DNA from 3 places in the Ensifer sp. GW821-FHT05G01 genome. Region 1 is predicted to be linked to each of the others. Evidence: riboswitches for the same ligand, from Rfam matches in the RefSeq annotation. Region 1 holds a riboswitch; each other region holds the start of a gene.
The links. Region 1 has a riboswitch for cobalamin ahead of AC07UR_RS10870 (DUF1636 family protein). Riboswitches for the same ligand answer to the same signal wherever they lie in the genome.
Positions count from the first base shown of each region.

Region 2: another riboswitch for cobalamin. It lies ahead of AC07UR_RS04350 (aromatic ring-hydroxylating oxygenase subunit alpha); the one in region 1 lies ahead of AC07UR_RS10870 (DUF1636 family protein).
Region 3: another riboswitch for cobalamin. It lies ahead of bluB (5,6-dimethylbenzimidazole synthase); the one in region 1 lies ahead of AC07UR_RS10870 (DUF1636 family protein).

Region 1 covers NZ_JBWKSC010000003.1:436,554-441,408, reverse strand. The annotation lists gene aspT (aspartate-alanine antiporter) at 1-945, opposite strand, end outside; gene AC07UR_RS10875 (hypothetical protein) at 1,269-1,460, opposite strand; cobalamin riboswitch at 1,708-1,923, shown strand; gene AC07UR_RS10870 (DUF1636 family protein) at 2,032-2,445, shown strand; gene AC07UR_RS10865 (ABC transporter ATP-binding protein) at 2,483-3,289, shown strand; gene AC07UR_RS10860 (ABC transporter substrate-binding protein) at 3,286-4,239, shown strand; gene AC07UR_RS10855 (FecCD family ABC transporter permease) at 4,417-4,855, shown strand, end outside.
Region 2 covers NZ_JBWKSC010000001.1:902,892-907,746, reverse strand. The annotation lists gene AC07UR_RS04360 (glycoside hydrolase family 25 protein) at 1-923, shown strand, start outside; gene AC07UR_RS04355 (FAD-binding oxidoreductase) at 1,022-2,119, opposite strand; gene AC07UR_RS04350 (aromatic ring-hydroxylating oxygenase subunit alpha) at 2,121-3,365, opposite strand; cobalamin riboswitch at 3,472-3,673, opposite strand; gene AC07UR_RS04345 (DUF6656 family protein) at 3,990-4,589, shown strand; gene AC07UR_RS04340 (L-threonylcarbamoyladenylate synthase) at 4,676-4,855, shown strand, end outside.
Region 3 covers NZ_JBWKSC010000003.1:182,594-187,448, forward strand. The annotation lists gene AC07UR_RS09595 (acyl-homoserine-lactone synthase) at 1-320, shown strand, start outside; gene AC07UR_RS09600 (DUF2865 domain-containing protein) at 510-1,589, shown strand; gene bluB (5,6-dimethylbenzimidazole synthase) at 1,498-2,289, opposite strand; cobalamin riboswitch at 2,335-2,542, opposite strand; gene AC07UR_RS09610 (SDR family oxidoreductase) at 2,655-3,476, opposite strand; gene AC07UR_RS09615 (phytanoyl-CoA dioxygenase family protein) at 3,566-4,759, opposite strand.

The DNA.
Region 1 (4,855 bases):
CTTGTTGGTGACGTAGACGTCGAGGACCTCGGCTTCGGCGTTCAGCAGTTCCTTGTCCTCAACCTCCAGCAGCTTGGCGTCGAGGTGTTCCACAAGGGCGGCGCGTCTGCCGGAAAAGGCGACGACATCGCCAGGCTGCAGCACGGTGTTGCCATCGGCCTCGATGATCTGGCCGCCGCGCCGCAGCCGCTCGACGAAGACGCGGATGCCGGGAAGCAGATTCCTGACCGGCGTTCCCGTCAGGCCGCTCGCCTCGTCGACGCGATAGGCCCTGAGGCCGAAATCGTGATAGGCGCGGGTGATCCCGGGTTCGCTGCTCACGGTGCCGCCACCAAGCTTGGCCTCATACTCCCTGCAGGCGGCGGGAAGATCGATGCCGAGAAGTTTGGGGCCGAGTTGCGCCAGGATGATCGCCGAGCCGATGGTGCCCCAGATATAGGTGACCGCATAGGCAATCGGGATCTGGTCGGTGTAGGTCTTGGCCTGTTCCGGGCTCATGCCCATGGCGTTGATCTGGTCGCTGGCAACGCCGATGGCCGCGGAGATTGTCTGCGAACCGGCATACATGCCCGCGCCATAGCCAAGCGGCAGGCCGGCGATCAGCGCGCACAGATAGGGCACGATCAGGCACAGCACGAGGACCGAGAGGGCAAAGAGGATCTGTTTGGGTCCGTCCGTGCTCAGGCCGCGAACGAACTGCGGGCCGACGCCGTAGCCGACGGCAAACAGGAAAATAAGGAACAAGGTCGATTTCAGGTCGCCGGAAACCTGGATGCCCAGCTGTCCGATGACGACGCCGGCCAGAAGGGTGGCGGTAACGTTTCCAAGGTTGAAGCCTGCGATCTTGATCGGGCCGATCACGAAGCCGATGCCGAGGGCAAGAAAGACGGCGACCGGTGGATATGTACGCAGCGTGTCTACGAAAAAGTCTATTGGATTCACCATCATCCCCTTCAAAAAACTCGTCGTATTCGGGAGTTACGCGGACAGGCTGGATGTTACGTCGCATAAGACTTCGAGATATGAAGTTCGGAGCGCCGCCGCCCGGAACGCGGGCGAACCCGGCGCAAGTCGTTGCACGCCGCTGGAAGGCGCGATCAGTTCTTTGAAAGCACATCACCGATTGTGCCAGTCTGCAAGTACGTAACAGTAACGGACGACGTTACCGGTTGGCCGTTCCGTCGGTGACGACTGCGCCCAGGGGCGGCGCGATGGCTCGTGCGACGAGGCATGGCAGGGGATGGGGTGCCGATGCCGTCGGCGATCGTTCAGGTCAGCAGTTCGATAAGCAACCTCGGTGAACTGGCGAGGACGGCTCCGGCGACGAAGCCGAGCGCAATCGCGCCCACCACTCCGTGCCGTTGCCAGCCATGGAATGCGCCGAAGGCGGTTCCTCCAAGGATGGTTGAAACAGCCGACGCATCGTTTCCCTCATTGCGCTTATGCAGAGTGTCCGCCAAAGGCGCGCATCTCAGCATTGATGGGATATCGGGCACGGGTCGTTGCCAACGACGTTGCTGATCATCGCGGTCGAGCGTTGGTGCACGGTCAGTCGTGGCGTCGCCGACCCTGATGCATAATAACGGAGGACGGATATTTCGGCTTGCTTACTGTAATGATATTACATAACTAAGGCGCATGAGAATATGCCGCATGTTGATAGGCCGAGGCCGATCCGTCCCGCCGGTTGTCACCTCCGTCGAAGTGTGCGACGAAGGGGGTGATGGTGCTGCGAGCGCGACAATGCGTAAGCGGCTGAAAAGGGAACACGGAGCGGACGACCCAAATGGGGCCGAAACCGTGGCTGCCCCCGCAACTGTGAGCGGAAAGCGCATTCACACCCTGTCACTGGCGTTCAGCCGGGAAGACGTGGATGCGCGAAGACCCGCGAGCCAGGAGACCTGCCATCGAACCGATCAACCACAACGGACGGGGTGTTCCGATGGACAAGAACTGGTTTTTGCGCGGCGGTCACCCGTCATCACATCGCTTTGCCATATTCTCTCCGGCCCGATCCGGCGGAGAAGAAATATGGCCAAGCCGGCATCCCGACAGCACAAGATAACGGTCTGCACCGATTGCCGGTTCACCGGCGGCCCCTGCCGCCCGGGCGCGGATCTGATCCAGCGGCTGAACCGCAGCATTGCCGCCCTCGGCGCGCCGCTCGACCGGGATTTTTCGATTGCCGGAACGGTCTGCATGGCCGCCTGCACCCGGCCTTGCACCATCGCCTTCCAGGCGACGGGCAAGGCGACCTATCTCTTCGGCGATATCTCGCCCGATGAGGATATCGACGATCTGGTTACCTTCGCCACCACCTATGCCGGGCGCAACGATGGCATGACGCGGGCGGCCGAACGGCCGCGCGGGCTGAGCGCCAAGACGCTGGCGCGCATACCGGCAGCGCTGCTCATCTCCGAAGATATCGGCGGGCATTTCCAATGAACGCCTGTCGAATGCGTACATGGGGAGGGACGAGACGATGAGCTGCACCGCGACAGGGGCCGGCCTTCGTGTCCGCGCGCTCGATTGGGGCCCACGCCCGGACCTGCGGCTTGTTCGCGAGGTCGACTTTGCCATTGCGCCCGGCAGCCGGCTTGCCATTCTCGGCCCGAACGGTGCCGGCAAGACTTCGCTGCTGCGCTGCCTCTATCGTTCCGCCCAGCCGACGGCGGGCACGATCGAAGTCGATGGCGTCGACCTCTGGTCGATGACGGCACGGGAGGCGGCGCGGATCATTGCCGTCGTCTTGCAGGAAATGCCGAGCGATTTCCCCTTCAGCGTGCGCGACGTGGTGATGATGGGCCGCATCCCCAGGCGCGAAGGCATGAGCGGCTGGACGGCCAGGGATCGCGAGACGGTGGCGCATGCGCTCGAGCATCTCGACCTTGCCCACCTGGCCGGACGGCAATTCTCGACACTTTCGGGTGGCGAGAAACAGCGGGTGCTGATTGCCCGGGCGCTGGCCCAGCAGCCGCGCATCATCATCCTTGATGAGCCGACCAACCATCTCGATATCCGCCATCAGCTCGAAATCCTCGACCTGTTGCAGACGCTGCAGCTGACCATCGTTACCACGCTGCACGACATCAACCTGGCCGCCGAATTTGCCACCGACGTGGCGATCCTGACGGAAGGCCGCATGACGGCCTTCGGGCCGCCCGAAGAGGTGCTCAACCCGCAGGCGCTTTCCGACGCCTTTGGCGTTACCGCCACCGCCCACAGTAATGCCGTCTCCAACGGCGCCCGATTTTCCTTTTCACTCGCTCGACAGGAATTGATTTCATGAAGACATTGTTCGCCGGTTCGGCGCTTCTGCTCCTCGCGCTCGCCGCGACGCCGGCGCTCGCCTATCCCGTCACCGTCAAGAGCTGCAATCGCGACGTGACCTTCGATGCGGCGCCAAAGCGTGCCGTCTCCAACGACGTCAACCTCACCGAGATGATGCTGGCCTTGAAGCTGCAGGACCGCATGGTCGGCTATACCGGCGTCTCCGGCTGGAAGACGCTGGATGAAAAGCTGCGCGAAGGTGTCCAGGCGCTGCCGGAGCTTTCGGAAAAATATCCGACCAAGGAAGTGCTGCTCAATGCCGACGCTGATTTCTACTTTGCCGGCTGGAACTACGGCATGAAGGTGGGCGGCGAGGTGACGCCGGAAACGCTGGCGCCCTTCAAGGTCAACGTCTACGAGCTGACCGAATCCTGCATCCACATCATGGCCAAGGGCAAGCCGACGATGGACGACATGTTCGTCGATCTGCTCAATCTCGGCCTGATTTTCGGCGTCGAGGACCAGGCCAAGGCGCTCGTCGACGGCTACCGCCGCGACCTCGACAAGATCACTGCGGGAGTGGGGGCGATCGAGCGCCCGACGCGCGTCTTCGTCTATGATTCCGGCGAGGAGAAGCCGTTCACGTCTGGGCGGTTCGGGATACCGACGGCGATGATCGAGGCGGCCGGCGGCGTCAACGTCATGGACGACGTCGAGAAGAGCTGGACGGAGATTTCCTGGGAGCCGGTGATCGACAAGAACCCGGAGGTGGTGGTGATCGTCAACTATGGCGAGGTCACCGCCGAGCAGAAGATCGCCTTCATGAAGAGCAACCCGGCCTTCAAGAACATCGATGCCGTCAAGAACGACCGCTTCGTGGTGCTCGATTATGTCGAGGCGACGCCGGGCCCGCGCAACATCGATGCCATCGCCCGCCTGGCAAAGGCATTTCACGGGCAGGCGATGTAATGCGCCGTCGTCTGCATGATCCCTGAAACCGGCGTCGATACAGGGCAAATCATGCAGCACGTTTAGCGTGTTATTGCATTGCCGGCGCGTCATGCCCGATGCGCCGCCCTCTGGCGTAAGCGTGCCTTGTCGCCCGCTTTCGTCCTCTCCTCTGCAATCTTGAACCTGGGACGGACAGTGAAGATCACGACCGCCTTTCTCGTGGCACTGCTGCTCTTGTGCCTGACGATCACCGCTGCCGTCTCCTTGGGCTCTGCACCGATCCCGGTTTCGACCGTCTGGTCGATCATCGCCTCGAAGCTTTCGCCTGGCAGCGTCGAGGTCGCCTGGTCGGCCGGCCGCGAGAGCATCGTCTGGGACGTGCGCCTGCCGCGTGTCGTGCTTGCCGGGCTGGTGGGGGCGGGGCTGGCGCTGACGGGCGCCGTGCTTCAGCCCGTCACCCGCAATCCGCTCGCCGATCCGCACCTGCTTGGCGTGTCCTCCGGCGGCGCGCTCGGCGCGATCATCGCGCTTCTCCACACAGGCCTCATCCTCGGCCTCGCCACGGTGCCGCTGTTTGCCTTTGCCGGCGCTCTGGTCGCGACAGCACTTGTGGCGCTGGTGACGCGGGTGCTCG
Region 2 (4,855 bases), on a different contig from region 1:
ATGAGATGAACAGCATCGACTGGGAGGCAATGTTTGCCGACAAGCGCATCTCCGGCTTCATTGCCAAGGCTTCCGACGGTCTGCCGGAAAGCTTCTCCTGCACCGGCGATCATGGTGGCGACACGTTTGCCCACTGCAAGACGATGTGGCGCAAATACGCGGTCAGCCGCGAGCTATATCAGACACGGCGGATGATCGCGCGCTCCCATGGGCTGCTCTGGGGCGCCTACCATCTCGCCCGCCCCGGCAACCCGGTCGATCAGGCCAACCATTTCCTCGACTATGCGGAGCCCCGCGACGACGAGCTGATGGTGCTCGATCTCGAAGGCATCGACCCCAAAAAATACATGTCGCTCGAAGACGCGGCGATCTTTGCCGGTCACATCAAGACCCGCACCGGCCGCTATCCGATGCTCTACACCAACCATGTGACGGCGAAATACATCGCGGCCAACCGCTCCAGGTATCGGCTGCTGTCGCGGCTGCCGCTCTGGTATGCCCGCTACAAGCCGGATATCCGTCAGGTTTTCCCGATGGGCAACTGGGACAGCTACGCGCTGTGGCAGTTCTCGTCAGGCGTCAATTGCGGCAAGCGCCGCTGTCCCTATCGTGTGCCCGGCACGCTCGACGACATCGACGTCAATGTCGCCGCGATGACCAGCACCGCCTTGCGGTCGATCTGGGCGGACGGTGTCTTGTTGCCGGAAAAACCGATGCCCCTCGTTCTCTTGGCGAAGGCCGACAAAGGGGCCGGCGTATCCAGCTCTGCCCAGGCAGAGGCCACAATCGAAACCCAGCCGCTGCTCATTAGCCGCGCGGAAGCCGCCAGCGCTGCGGGCGAAGGCGTCGACATGATGGCGACCGGATCGATCGATTTCGGCCGTCATGATCGCGCGGTGCGGCTGGCTGCCGCCAGCCGCTGACGGGCCTACAGGCCCGTGCGTCTTTTCAAACACACGAACGTTGCTGTCGATCTCCCAATCGCTGCAGGGAGGAACCTCCCCGCAACCATTGCCCGCGATCAGGCCTCGATCTGCACGTCCCCGAGCGGGCGCGAGCAGCAGGCAAGGATATAGCCTTCGTCAATTTCGTCGTCGAGAATGCCGCCGTTGTGGTTCATCTCGACCTCGCCGGCGACTTTCATCACCCGGCAGGTGCCGCAGATGCCGCCTTCGCAGGCAGCCCCGATCCTGACGCCATTGGCGCGTGCCGCCTGCAGGATGGTCTGGCCGGGCTTGGCCTCGATCTCCTTGCCGCTCATGGTGAACACCACCTTGGCGACCTGCGCGTCAGCATCGGTTGCCACCCCTGCCCTGACTGCGATCTCCTCGGCGGCTGGTGCTGCGGCCGGCTGGAAGCTTTCCTCGTGATAGCGGCTCATGTCGAAGCCGGCGGCCGTCAACAGCTCGCGCACGCCGCGCATGAACGGCTCCGGACCGCAGCAGAATACGGTGCGTTCCAGGAAGTCGGGCGCAAGCAGCGGCAGCTTGGCGCCGTCGATGCGGCCGCGCAGGCCGTGCCAGCCGTGCCGGGCCTCATGCCCCTCGACCACAAAGCCGAGGTTCAGCCCCGACATCTGGCGCGCCAGCACTTCGAGCTCTGAGCGAAACAGAATATCATCCGGCCGGCGCGCGCAGGAAATGAAGGTGACGTCGGTCTCCGGAATGCAGTCTGCCATCCATCGCGTCATCGACATCATCGGCGTGACGCCGGAGCCTGCCGAGATGAACAGGTATTTTTCGCCGGGATGGCGCACGAAGCTGAAATCGCCGAGCGGGCCGAAGGCCTTCAGCCGCATGCCCGGCTTCAGGTGATCGAACATCCAGCGCGTGCCGATGCTGTCGGCCTGCGCCTTGACGGTGACGGCGATCGAAAGCGGCCGGGAAGGCGTCGACGACAGCGTGTACGTGCGCATCACCGGCTCGTCGTCGGTCACCGGCAGTTCGAGCGTGACGAACTGACCGGGCAGATAACGGAACCAGGCCGGCTTCTCGGGCCGGAAGGTAAAGGTCATCACATCCGCGGTCTCCATGACCGCGGATGTGCATTCGAGCATGTTCTGCCTGTCGATCCAGACATGGAGTTCATCGAAGTGATGGAACGAGGATGCCATCTGCATATCAGGCGACCCTAAAGAGCGGAGCAGCTTCGCCCTGGAGGCGCTGCTCCATGAACTTGCAGTACCATTCGACGAACTGCATCACACCGCCTTCGTGATCGGGCGAATAGGGCCCTGACTGGTAGGCCGGCGAGCGGATACCGAAAGCGTTTTCCTCGACGATCTGGCGATCCTGATCGTTGGTCTCGGTCCACACGTGCGTCAGTTCTTCCAGATTGTAGTCGACGCCCTCGACCGCATCCTTGTTGACCAGCCACTTGGTCGTAACCTGCGTCAGCTCAGGCCCGAGCGGCAAAACGCGGAAGGTGATCGCATGGTCGGCCAGCACATGGTTCCAGGTCGACGGATAATGGAACAGAAGCAGCGTACCGATATGCTTCTGACTGACATCCGCCGACAATTGCCGCCGCACGGCGCGGGCGCCGGACATGGTGTAACTCTCGGCGTCGTCGATCAACGGCATGCGCGCCGAGCGGAACTGGCCGGTCTCGGACATGCGGAACTCGCTCGGAAGCCCGGACGCTTCGCATTTTTCCCAATGGGCGGCGATGACAGGATCATCCTTGGCGCCTTGCACGCCGGTCGCCGTCGGGGCTTCCGGATAGGTCCGGCAAAGCTCGGGATGGTTGGCTGCGCAATGGTAGCACTCGCGGTTGTTTTCCCAGACGAGCTTCCAGTTGCCCTTCTCTATGATGGTGCTTTCGAAGGCGACCTTGGTTTCGCCAAGGCGGTGCGGCGCGAGATAGGGCGCGACCATGTCGCGGAACGGAGCGAAGTCCATCGGCTGTTCGGACAGGTTGATGAAGATGTAGCCACCGACCGTTTCGCAGTGGATCGGCTTCAGGCTGTGGGCGGCCTTGTCGAAATCCTCGCCCATCTGACGGGCAAAGAGCAACGTGCCGTCGAGCTCGTAGGTCCACTGATGGTAGGGACAGACGAGCTTGGCCGATGAGCCCTTGTGCTGCGAGCAGACGCGGGAACCGCGGTGACGGCAAGAATTGTGCAGCGCGCGGATCGTGCCCTGCCGGTCGCGGACGATGACGACGGGGTAATCGCCGACCTGAACGGTGAAATAGTTGCCGGCGCGCGGGACCTCGCAGTCGTGGCCGATGAACAGCCAGTCCTTGTACCAGATGCTCTCGAGATCCTGCCTGTAGTAGTCGGGGTCGATGTAGAAGGCCCGGTCGAGGCTGTAGCCGTCGCGTCGGCCCTTCAGCTTGCGGAGCATATCGCCCTTGATGTCCATGTCCTATCCTCGTTGGCCTTGTTTCGGAGAGGCAGGACTGGAACCCACGCAGGCGCAATGCCTGTGCGATGACGGCTCCGATCCGGCTGCCCGCCGCAACCCGTTACGGTCTATTCGTGTCAAGGCTGGTTTCCGGGCTCAGGAGCTATCCGCAAGGACCAGCCCGGCGCCTTCCCGGACGGAACCGTCCAGTGGCTTTTTGCCGAGGCTTTCGCTCCACCACCGTTGCGGGGGCAGCGCCGGGTTTTGACCGGCTTCCCAATTCTCCGTCTTCCCTAAGAGGCGGCACCTTGAGTAGGCATATCTAATCGCGGAAGCCGTCGTCGCAGCTGCCGATTAACGACATCCAATTCCAGAAAGACGACACAGTGCATCCCGTGTCTGAAACACCACAAGGCCGACTATTTGTCATTATAAACAATGAGATAGATCAAATATTGGGCAGTTGTCGCTTTTTCCGGCAAAGCCGGCGCGAAAGCGCGAAGCCTTCGCCATTTTGCGACATCCGTTGCGGCGTCGGCTCATCCATCCTGGCCGGCGCAATGAAATCTTCCATTAACCATAATGCATTAGCGTCGCCTGACGGAGAAACCGGCCGAACCGGCAAACAGCGCATTGAAGTCCATGGCAAAGCTCAAATACTACGACGCCGCAGCCGAGAAGCTGCCCACGATCGCTCCGAAGACAGCGGTCCATACCGAGTTCCTGCGCACCGGCCGCATCGAAAGGCGGCAATGGTCGCAGCGCGAACGGCGCTATCTCAGCTATGACGAGGTTGCCCAGCGCACCGGCCACAAGCTGACAACCGCCGGCGAAACGACGCACAAGCGGATGAACGGCTTCCACACCTCGATCCAGTTTCCCAAGATGATCTTCCACCGCACGCTCGCCGGTCGGCCGCATCTGGGCTATTGCCATGTGACGGCGGCGAGAACACATCTCGCCCAATCCAAGGACGTGACCTGGTCCTTCTACTTCGCCAACTTCTTCTGCGATCTCGGCGACGAAAAGCACTTCTTCGAGCGTATCCAGACCGGCTATTCCCGGATGTACTTCGCCGTCGCCATCGAACCCGACGCGCAGGAAGGTCAGATGACCATCAATCGCAGCGTCAGCGACAATGGCCTGCTCTTTCGCACCGACGACCCGAAGGTCGCGCTCAAGAACGTTCTGATGCTCGGTGCGCGCGACGAGGCGCTGCGGCGCATCATCCGCAGCCTCTGAACCACCGGCACGCTTCCCTTGAAGAAAATCGTTCTGTTTTCATCGTGGCTCCTTTAAGGAGACCTCGAAAGGGAAACGGAAGCGATATGGCCGAAATCATCGACACACGGACCGAGCCGGAACGCGCGATCGAGCGCGCCTGCGCTGTGCTTGCCGAAGGCGAGCCCGTCGCCATTCCCACAGAAACGGTCTACGGCCTGGCCGCCGATGCCACCAACCCGGATGCGATCAGCCGCATTTATGAGATGAAGGGGCGCCCGCGCTTC
Region 3 (4,855 bases), 250 kb from region 1:
CGGAAATTTCCCAGGACCGTGCTTCCAATCAGGTCACGGTTGCCGCCGCAGAACTGATGTGCGGCGTCGGCGAACTCGGACTTGCCTCCGGCATCAGCCACATCGTTACGGTCACCGACGTCTTCCTCGAGCGGATGTTCCGTCGCATGGGTTGCCCCGGCGAGCGCATCGGTGAACCGCACCGGATCGGCTCGGTCTTTGCCGTGGCGGTCGCCTGGGAAGTGACGCCGTCGCTGCTGAGCGCCATGAAGGCCGTCGCCGCGATCGAAGGCACCGTGCTTGAGCGGCCGATGTCGCTGGAAACCGCACGCGCAGCCTGACACCGGATCGGAGCCGTCCATTCGTCCGAGAGGACGACACTGTTAACGCATTACGAGGCTTGTCGTTGCACACGCAGTGACAAGCCTTATGATAGGGCTGAAACAGGAAATGCCGACGGCGACCGATCCCGGACAACAAGGGCGGCGCAGCGCGGTTGCAGAAATGGACGTTCGCCCTTGTTCCGGAACATGAAAACCCTTGCCGCGGCGACTTTGCCGCTGCTTCTGGTTCTTGCCGATCAGGCGCTGGCCTCCAGCGTGTGCGACCGCCTGAACACCCGGCTTGCGCAATTGCCCGAGGCCATCACCACCACGGCCGATACGCGCGATTACGCCAGCGCGATTTCGCGACAGAACATTGAACTGCGTCGAGCGCGCAACGATCGCCGCCGCGCCGGCTGCGGCACAGGCAGCGTCGTCGTGTTCAATGGCGGCGACCCGGATATCTGCGCTGATATCAACAGCCTGATCGCCGAGATGGAAGACAATCTCGCTATCCTCAAATCGGAACGCCAGCAGCTGATATCGGGCGATGGCGACGACACGCGTCGGCGCATCCTGGCTGCACTTGAGATCAACGGTTGTTATGGCGACCGCGAGGAATTTGCCAGCGCCGACCCGGACGCGCCGGAAACGCATCGCAATATCCTGCGCGATCTGCCGCCGGAGGAATCCTACGGGCCGTTGTTGCGCGATGGCGACGCAGACGGATACCCTCCGGAAAGCGGCGTCTATTCCGGCACGCTTCGCACCATGTGCGTGCGCACCTGCGACGGCGCCTTCTTCCCCATTTCGTCCGAGGCGAGCCCGGCGGACTTTGCTCGCGACGAGCAGGCCTGTCGCGCCCGCTGCCCGGGTGCCGAAACCGAGCTCTTCTTCCACGAGCTTGCGACCGAAGAGAGCGACCAGATGGTTTCCGCCTCGACTGGACGCCCCTATCGGGAATTGCCGAACGCCTTTGCCTACCGGACGCGAGACGTCGGCAAGCCCGGCATCTGCGGCTGCCAGATCCCGAAGACGGTGGCAACAGCGCCCAAGGCAGGCGGCGGCAATTCCAGCGATAGTCGGTCCTCGATCATCGTCATCGAAGGCAATAAGGGGGCAGATGCCCCTTCTGCCAAGGTGACGGTTCCCGCTGAAGAGCGCCCCTACGATCCCGCCAAGAGCAAGGTGCGGGTCATCGGGCCGACGTTCCTGCCCCAGAAGGAAACGTCGATCGACCTTCGCCACCCCACGGGTCCGGCTTACCAGCCCGTTCAGAGCAACTGATCGCGGCGTCAGCCTTCCGGCAGGCTCCCCAACCTTCCTCGAATACCAGTTCCTCCAGCGGCAGGCGCTGGCGCCAGCCTTTTACCGCCAGTTCCGGCTCACGGTAGAGGTGGTCGACGAAGCCCAGGCAAAGCCAGGCGACGATCACGACATGATCGGGTATGCCGAGGATCGCCTTGATCTCGTTCTCATGAAAGATGCTGACCCAGCCGACGCCGACGCCTTCAGCGCGCGCGGCAAGCCAGAGATTCTGGACGGCGCAGACGGTGGAATAGACATCCATGTCAGGATTGTGGGTGCGCCCGAGAACGACCGAGCCGCCGCGTGTGCGATCGCATGTCACGCAGATACTGAGCGGTGCCTTGCGGATACCCTCCAGTTTCAGCGAGCGGTATTTCGCCCGCTGATCACCATCGAACATCAGCGCAGCTTCGTCGTTGGCGCGGGAAAACGCCTGCCAGACCCGCTCGCGGGTTTCCGCCTGGCGCACGACGACGAAATTCCATGGCTGCATGAACCCCACCGATGGCGCCCGGTGCGCTGCATTGAGCAGGCGCATCACCAGATCGTCAGGCAAGGGGTCGGGCAGGAACTGATCCCGCACGTCCCGGCGTGTTTCGATGGCGCGGTAGACGGCTTCGCGCTCGTCAAATGAAAAGGCTTCTGCGGCCGCAAGGCCGCCATTCGCGTCAGTCAGCATCGTTCGATCCCCAACAATGCACAACCTTCCGCCGTCCGCGCGGGTTTCGGTCTATCTTGCCAGGCCGGTCTTCTGACTTCGGATCCCCCGGCCGCTCCGCCTTCCCAGATCCGATGAAGATCCAGTGGCAAGACTTTGAGAAAACTCAAGATCCCTGGGGCAGCCGTCCCCGTCACAGCGTTGGGCACGTTCCGGAGTGACACCGGATTCCCGATTCTCCCGCGTCGCGGGCACCTGACGACGCCATAAGTGCACAGCCAATCGGGAATGACAAGCAACTCGGTGGGTGCCCGCCGGCACCGTGCGAGCCTTTCGGCAGCGGTCGACATCGGAGACCTTTCGACCGCTGCCCTTGCGGCTCACTATCAAAGCGGGGCGACGGGATGTGGCGAGCCGTCATAGCCACCCCAGACCGACTGGTCGAAGCAGATGACCGACCCCGTCATCAGGCCGGATTCGTTCGAGGACAGATAGGCGCAGGCGCGCGCGACTTCCTTGGGATCGACAAGCCGGCCGAAAGGCTGGCTGGCGGCCGCCTTTTCCAGCCAGTCGGCTGCAGCACCGTGAAACTCTCGCTGGATGCGATCTTCCCCCTCTGAGGCCATCCATCCGATATTGAGACCGTTGACACGAATACGGTTGCGCAACAGCGCGTAAGCCGTGTTCTTGGTCAGCGTCTCCAGCGCGCCCTTGGACGAGCAATAGGCAGCGATGAACGGCTGCCCGGCCATGGCCGACATGGAACCGATGTTGACGATCGTGCCCTGAGTGCCCTCCCTTCGCATAACCTTGACAGCCTCCTGGATCAGGAAGAACGGCGCCCGCACATTGATGGCGAACATCCGGTCGAAGAGTTCGGGGCTTGTATCGAGAATGGTGCCGCGGTCGGTGATTGCTGCCGCGTTGACCAGCGCATCGACCCGCCCGAAGGTGGCGTCGCAGGCGTTGACAACCTTTCGGGCATCTTCGACCTTTTCGAGATCCGCTTCGACATAAAGCACCTGCGCGCCGCTCGCCTTGCGGATCTCCTCAGCCTTCGCCTCTCCCTTGGCAGTGTTGCGCCCGCAGATGACGATGCCTTCGGCCCCGCGTTCCGCAAACAGGCTGGCGATCGTTGCCCCCAACCCTTGCGTCCCACCGGTGACGATGGCGACCTTGCCGTCAAGACGGCCGTGTTGTTCGGTCATGAAATTCCTCCCAGGAGTGAAAGTGTCATCGAAACAGGAACGGCCCCCGCCGCCGAGCGCCGGGGACCTGTCATGGCGATATCTTCTGTTCAGCTCAGCTTGCGCTGTGCCTGCTCTTCAAGCGCTTTGCGGAAATCCGCCTCGCTCCACCTTCCTGAAAGCGCCTCATGCATCAACTGCGCCTGTGTTTTCGGCGCAAGGCCGCCGAGCGGCGGGTCGCGATCGAGATTAGTCGGGAAGGAATAACCTTCGGCACAGGACGCAATCGCATTGGCGACCTCACCCTTCGAAAGGGCGCCGGATGCGATAAGAGCTGTCAGCGCCGGATAGAGCGCCGCGCTCATCTTCACGCGATCCACGGTCTCCATCGCTCGCCCGAAGGCCGACGAAACCTGCAGCAGATTGGCAACGCGCTTGATATCGGTCGAACGGTTGCTGCCGGCGGCATGGAACAGCGCCGGATTGAAGAAAACGACATCGCCCTTTGCAAGCGGCAACTGCACGTGATGTTCGTCGAAATAGGCGCGGAACTCCGGCCGCTTCAGCGCGAGGTAGCCGGGCACATAGGTCTGGCTATAGGGCAGGAACAGCGTTGGGCCGCTTTCAAGCGGCATGTCGCAATGAGCAACCGCCCCCTGCAGCGTCAGGACAGGTGACAGCCGGTGCACATGAGCCGGATATTGCTCGATGACATCAGAGCTCTGGAAGCCGAGGTGGTAGTCGCGATGCGCCGCCTGCGACGCCCCACCCGGATTGACCCGATTGACCTGCGCCGTCATCTGATAGTTCGGACCAAGCCAGGCTTCGCTGACAAGTGCAATGATGGCATTGGCATAGTAGGCAGCAAAATTTTCAGGGCTCTTCAGGCAGTGCTTTTCGAGCGAGTTCCAGATCCGGTCGTTGGCGCCGGGCTTGGCAAAATGGTCGCCGCCGCCGCTCTTGGTGCGGTGCTGCTCCTCGATGATCGCATCGAAGATGCCGCTGGCGGCATCGATGACGGTTGTGTCGGCGTAGGCGTGCTTGAACACGGCAACACCTGGACCGGTCGCCAGCACTTCGCAGATCTCGGCCAGTGCCGCGCGGCGCCCCTCGGCCGTCGCGCAGGCTGATACCAGGCTGGCGCTGTCATAGATCAGCACGTTCTTCTCGCAGGCGAGCGCATGCGGATAGTCCGCAAGGTTCGTCTGGCGCTCCACCTCGGCACGAAATTCTTCGATGTCGCAGCCATCTTCGCTCAGCCACACGCGTTCGAGGCGCTGGCGCGCATTGTTGTCGGTCTTCATCCCGTTCCTCCTCAGAAACATTCGATGCCCCGACTATAGGCGCCGTCCAATCGTGATATAGAGCAGGAATCCATCAAAAAACCATCAGGAGAGATC